2 regions of the Amycolatopsis jiangsuensis genome follow, and region 1 is predicted to be linked to the other one. Evidence: riboswitches for the same ligand, from Rfam matches in the RefSeq annotation. Region 1 holds a riboswitch; the other holds the start of a gene.
What was found. Region 1 has a riboswitch for cobalamin ahead of BJY18_RS24915 (hypothetical protein). Riboswitches for the same ligand answer to the same signal wherever they lie in the genome.

Region 2: another riboswitch for cobalamin. It lies ahead of metE (5-methyltetrahydropteroyltriglutamate--homocysteine S-methyltransferase); the one in region 1 lies ahead of BJY18_RS24915 (hypothetical protein).

Annotation. Positions count from the first base shown of each region.
Region 1 covers NZ_JACHMG010000001.1:5,500,672-5,503,872, reverse strand. Annotated here, with positions in the region: gene BJY18_RS24925 (ABC transporter ATP-binding protein) at 1-43, opposite strand, end outside; gene BJY18_RS24920 (CbiQ family ECF transporter T component) at 40-1,119, opposite strand; gene BJY18_RS24915 (hypothetical protein) at 1,106-1,762, opposite strand; cobalamin riboswitch at 1,780-1,919, opposite strand; gene BJY18_RS24910 (Gfo/Idh/MocA family protein) at 1,953-2,846, shown strand; gene BJY18_RS24905 (VanZ family protein) at 3,048-3,201, shown strand, end outside.
Region 2 covers NZ_JACHMG010000001.1:2,294,665-2,297,865, forward strand. Annotated here, with positions in the region: gene BJY18_RS09975 (ribonucleoside-diphosphate reductase subunit alpha) at 1-380, shown strand, start outside; gene BJY18_RS09980 (ribonucleotide-diphosphate reductase subunit beta) at 397-1,470, shown strand; cobalamin riboswitch at 1,530-1,723, shown strand; gene metE (5-methyltetrahydropteroyltriglutamate--homocysteine S-methyltransferase) at 1,812-3,201, shown strand, end outside.

The sequences.
Region 1 (3,201 bases):
CGGCGCCCTCGTACCGGACGCCGACATGCGAGAACTCGATCACCGGACCACCTCCGCGACGAGCGCCGGGCGCGGGGCCAGCCAGGCGGGCAGCACGCAGACCAGGATCGCCAGCGCAGGCAGCAGCGGCAGCTCGGGCCAGGCCGGCGGGGACGCCGAAGTGGCCAGCGTGGCGGGATCGGCCACCAGCACGAGCACGCAGCCCGCCACCCCGCACAGCGCGACCAGCGTCTCCGGCAGTCGCCACGGGTCGGGCCGATACGTCGTGCGGCGCACCCGCCGGCCGCCGAGCACGAACCCGGCGCCGGCCACGACCAGGCCCCCCACCAGCATCGGCACTCCGAGCCACGACGCCGAGCCGTCCAGCACGCCGTACACGCCCACCGCGACCCCGACGAGCCCGGCGAGCACGCAGACCGCGATCACCACGCGAACCCGCCGGCCGAGGTAGCCGCGGCGGCCGTAACCGCGCGAGTCCATGGCCGCCGCCAGCTGCAGCGACCGGTCCATGGCGTCGGCGAGTACCGGCACGAAGATCCCCTTCACGAAACGCAGGCCGCGGGTCCGGCCGGCTCGAAGCCGGCGCGCTCGCCGTACCCGATGGACGCTCTCCACCAGCTGCGGTGCCACCGACAGCGCGACCGTGACCGCCGTGCCCACCTCGTACAGCGCGCCCGGCACGGCCTTCAGCAGGCGCTTCGGGTTCGCCAGCGCGTTCGCGGCACCGACGCAGAGCACGATCGTGGCCAGCCGGAGACCGTCGTAGAAGCCACCGAGAAGTTCCTCGGCGGAGGTGGGACCGAGCAGTTCGATCCCGGCAGCCGCTGCGGGCAGCGGGATCGAGGGCAGCGTGAACAGCACGTGCCCGCCGTCCTCGCCGCCGATCAGGATCCGGAACAGGATCCGGGACACGAGGATGACCCCGGCGACGATCGCGTACATCCGGAACGCCAGCGCCCAGGGCGCATCACCGCGCCGGGCCACCACCACGAACCCGGCCACCGCGATCACCAGAGCGAGCAGGAGCGGGTTCGTGGTCCGGCTCGCGACGACCGCGAGCGCGAGCGCCCACACCCACCACGCGCCGGGATGCAGCGCTCGCGCCTCAGCCCGCACCACGCCGGCGCCGGATCGCGGTGCCCACCCCGGCCGCGACGATCAGCACGACCACCACGATGCCCACGACCAGCCCCCACGGGAAACCGCTGTCCGAAGTGGACGACTGCTCCGCGGCCGGCGCGGGGGCGTTCGCCTTGCGCACCGGCGCGGTCCGCGGCGGCGGGTAGTCGGTGTAGGACTTGCCGATCGCGAAAGACCAGCCCTCGAAGCTCCCGGCGGGCGGCTTCCAGCTCTGGACGCCGACCTGGCTCGACGCCCATTTACCACCGTTCGTGGCGGTCCAGAAGCTCCAGCTGGCACTCTCCGGCGGCAGGTCGGTGCACGCCTGGTCGGCGGGCTTGCCCTCGATCCGGCAGATCAGCGCCAGGCCGTACTTACCCGCACCGGCCAGCTCAAGCCCGGCGTTCTGCAGTGCGGTGACCCCGTTCTCCTGCGGTCCGGGCGCACAGCGGATGAGCGGGTCACCGCCCAGGCCCTGGAAGTCGACGACGACGGTGACCCCGTTGCCGTCCGGGCAGTATCCCGGGGTGCCCTTGCCGGGCACGGTGGCGGCGGCGGGACTGGCCCCGCCAAAGCCGGTGGTGACGAGGAGTGCGCACCCGGCGAGGAATCGCCCCCAGTGGCGCGCGTGTGTGAACCCCATGGCTGATGAACCTCGCATCGATCGGACCACGACGGGCGATCCGGCTCACGGCCCACGGCGGGCCGCTCACGGTTGCGGGTCAGCGCCGGATTTCCACCGGCTTCCCCCGTTCGTGGCGTAGAACCCGTTGACGTTAACCCACCGCAGGCACCCGCCGGAAGCGACGACGGCCACACCTACACTTCCGGACGTGGGATTCGGACAGCTGCGCGTGGGCCTCGTCGGCACCGGACCGTGGGCGAGCACGGTGCACGCTCCCGGGCTGGCCGAGCATCCGGGCACCGTGCTCAGCGCGGTGTGGAGCCGGCGACCGGAGGCGGCACAGTCGCTCGCGCAGGTCCACGACGCCGTGCCCACCACCGATCTCGACGAGCTGTTCGAGCAGGTCGACGCACTCGCGTTCGCGGTGCCGCCCGCGGTGCAGGCGGAGATCGCGCCGCGCGCCGCGGCGGCGGGCAAGCACCTGATCCTCGAGAAGCCGATCGCCGCCGACCTGGCCGGTGCGCAGCGGCTGGCGGCCGCGGTGACCGAGGCCGGCGTCGCCTCGCTCGTGATGCTCACGCTGCGTTTCTCCCAGCAGACCCGCGAGTGGCTCGACGGCGTCACTCAGGCGGGTGGCTGGCGCGGCGGTGGCGCGCGGTGGCTGTCCGGCGCGCTGCTCGGCGGCCGGTACGCGACGTCGGCGTGGCGGCAGGACCCGGCAGGCGGCGCGCTCGCGGACATCGGACCTCACGCCTTCGACCTGCTCGACGCCGCGCTCGGGCCGATCACCGGCGTCCTCGCGGCCCACCGCGGCGAGAACGACCTGTGGCAGGTGCTGCTCGCCCACGAAGGGGGCGCGACGAGCACCGCGACGCTCACCCTGCGACTGCCGGTGCAGCCCACCGTCGCCGAGGTCGCGGTGTACGGCGAGCAGGGCTACCGGACATTGAGCCGATCGGGTACCGCTGCCGAGGCGTACACCGCACTGCTGGATGACTTCGCCGCGATGGTCGCGAGCGGGACCACCACGCACCCGTGTGACGTGCACCGCGGGGTGCACCTGGCGCGCATCATCGATCAAGCTCGTGCGCTGGCCGGCTGAAAACCTCGCGTTTTCCCTTGTGAAACAAGGATTTCCCACTCCACTATGGACTGCCCCAGCACGTAACTCCGTTTCCCGCCACCGGAAAAGTTCACCTCATAGTGCGCGTGACTGGAAGTGCCGCGCGGATCCCTTGATGCGATGGTGATCTTGGGGATGGGGAGAAGAGCGGTTCGGTGAGGGGTTCGAGAAGGGAAGCGCATGGGAGCCCTGCTGCGCGCTTTCTGGGGGATCATTCCGGCCACAGCGATCGCGCTGCCGTACGCGGCGCTCTGCTGGCCACTGCTCGTCGTCCGGAGGCGGCGAAGAAGCGGCGTGAGTGTCGCCCACGCGTCCGCCACCGCGGGCGTCGACC
Region 2 (3,201 bases), 3.2 Mb from region 1:
CGCTGAACCTGTACATCGCCGCGCCGAGCGGGCGCAAGCTCGACGAGCTGTACCGCTACGCCTGGCACAAGGGCCTCAAGACCACCTACTACCTGCGCGCGCGGTCGGCCACGCACGTGGAGAAGAGCACCCTGCGCGGCACCGACGGCAAGCTCAACGCCGTCTCGGCCACGCCGGCCGCCGCCCCCGCGGCGAGCGCTTCCCCGGCCCCGGCCCCCTCGCCCAGCCCGTCCCCCTCGCCCGCGGCCGCGGTCCCGGCCACCCCACCCGCCGCGACCCCGGAGCCGAAGGAGATGCCGAAGGTGGAGGACGTCGACTTCGTCGCCACCGAGGGCGCCGCCTGCCGGATCGACGACCCCGACTGCGAAGCCTGCCAGTAAAGGAAACCCGGAGACGATGACCAACGTGGAGACCACGGACGCGACCGGTCTCGGTGAGATCGAGGTCGGCGCGGCCCGGATCGACGTCGACGACAAGCGGATGATCAACGCGCGCGCCGACGTCAACCAGCTGCTGCCGATGAAGTACCGGTGGGCGTGGGACAAGTACCTGGCCGGCTGCAACAACCACTGGATGCCGACCGAGGTGGCGATGCAGGCCGACATCGCGCTGTGGAAGTCGACCGACGGCCTCACCGAGGACGAGCGGCAGATGCTCAAGCGCAACCTCGGCTTCTTCGCGACCGCGGAATCACTGGTGGCCAACAACATCGTGCTCGCGGTCTACCGGCAGATCACCAACCCCGAATGCCGCCAGTACCTGCTGCGCCAGGCCTTCGAGGAGGCCGTGCACACGCACACCTTCCAGTACATCTGCGAAAGCCTCGGCCTGGTCGAGGGCGAGCTGTTCAACATGTACCGCGAGGTTCCCTCCATCTCGGAGAAGGACGCGTGGGCGCTGAAGTACACGCAGAACCTGGAGAACCCGGACTTCGAGACCGGCACGCCGGAGGCCGACCAGGCCTTCCTGCGGGACCTGGTCGCGTTCTACGTGATCTTCGAGGGCATGTGGTTCTACACCGGGTTCGCGCAGATCCTGTCGCTGGGCAGGCGCAACAAGATGGTCGGCATCGCCGAGCAGTACCAGTACATCCTGCGCGACGAGTCGATCCACCTGAACTTCGGCATCGACTGCATCAACCAGATCAAGATCGAGAACCCGCACCTGTGGAGCGAACAGTTCCAGGCGGAGGTGCGCGGGATGCTCGAGGACGCCTGTGAGCTGGAGGTCGCGTACGCGCGCGACACCATGCCGCGGGGCATGCTCGGGCTGTCCGCGCAGCTGTGCGAGCAGTACATGCACTTCATCACCGACCGGCGTGCCCAGCAGATCGGCCTCGCGCCGATTTTCGGGGAGACGGAGAACCCGTTCCCGTGGATGTCGGAGGCGATGGATCTGAAGAAGGAGAAGAACTTCTTCGAGACCCGGGTCATCGAGTACCAGTCGGGCGGCGCCCTCGACTGGGACTGAGCCCGCCCGCTAGGCTCGGCCACGCCACTGGTTCGCCGGGGCGTGGCCGAGTTCGCCTGTGAGCACAGCCGCGTTCCGGTGAGGCAACAGGGAACCCGGTGTGAATCCGGGACTGCCCCGCAGCGGTATGTGGGAACGGAAGCCGTCACCGCGCAAGCGGTACAGCACTGGGCGCGAGCCCGGGAAGCGACGGCCGGTAGGCATGAGCGCTACGCCCACGAGTCCGAAGACCTGCCCGTGGTACGCGCGCCGACGGCGTGCGTGAGTCCGGGCCTCGTGGGACAAGGCGCGACCGAAGCACGGTTTCCGCGTGCCCGGGCTCTTCCGGCGAGCACGTGAGGATGCATGCTGTGGACACCATCGGCACCACTGTCCTGGGCTACCCGAGGATCGGGCCGGAGCGCGAGCTGAAGCGGGCCCTTGAGGCCTACTGGGCGGGCGCCGGCACCGAAGCCGATCTGCTGGAGACCGGGCGGGTGCTGCGCGAGCGGACCTGGACCGCCCTGCGCGACGCGGGTCTCGGCTCGGTCCCGTCGAGTACCTTTTCGCACTACGACCAGATGCTGGACACCGCGACACTGTTCGGCGCGCTGCCCGCGCGGTTCACCAGGCTGGGCCTTTCGCCGCTGGACACCTACTTCGCCGCCGCGCGCGGGGTGCCGGACGCGCCCGCGCTGGAGATGACGAAGTGGTTCGACACCAACTACCACTACCTCGTCCCGGAACTGGGTCCGGACAGCCGGTTCACGCTGACCGGCACCGCACCGGTCGACGAGGTCCGCGAGGCTCGCGCACTCGGCGTCACGCCGCGCCCGGTGCTGGTCGGGCCGGTCACCTTCCTGTTGCTCGCGAAGCCGGACACCCCCGGTTTCCGGCCGCTCGACCTGCTCGACGAGCTGCTGCCCGCCTACGCCGAGCTGCTGCGCCGGTTGCGGGCCGAGGGCGTGGAGTGGGTCCAGCTGGACGAGCCGGCGTTCGCGGCCGACCGGAGCACCGCCGAGCTGAACGCGCTGACCCGCGCCTACCACGTGCTGGCGAAGGAGACGGACCGGCCGAAACTGCTGGTGGCCGGGTACTTCGGCAGGCTGGGCCGGGCGCTGGGTGTACTGGCCCGCTCCCCGATCGAGGCGCTGGCGGTGGACCTCGTCACCGATGAGTCCTTTGTGGACGAAGTCGTCGTGGAAGGTGCCCTGCGGGACAAGGAAGTTCTCGCCGGGGTGGTCGACGGGCGCAACGTGTGGCGTACCGATCCGGACCGCGCGCTCGCGCGGGCACGGCGGCTGGTGGGCACCGCGGCCCGGGTCAGCGTGAGCACGTCGTGCTCGCTGCTGCACCTGCCCTACGACGTGACCGCGGAAACCCGGCTCGATCCGCGGCTGCGGAGCTGGCTCGCGTTCGCCCGCCAGAAGGTCGACGAGGTGGTGCTGCTCGGACAGGCGCTCGCCGGCGAGGACGTGGACCTCACCCCGGCCCGCGACGCGGTGGCCGACCGCGCGGGCGCCACGGAGCTGACCGATCCGGCCGTACGCGCCCGTCTCGCCGGGCTGACCGAAGCCGACGCCGTCCGGCCGCCGTACGCCGACCGTGCCGTCGCGCAGGCGGCCGCGCTGGATCTGCCGGACCTGCCGACGACCACCATCGGCTCGTTCCCGCAGACCGGTGACGTCCGCCGGGCCCGGGCCGCGCACCGGGCGGGCCGACTCGGCGACGGCGAATACCGGGCCGCCATGC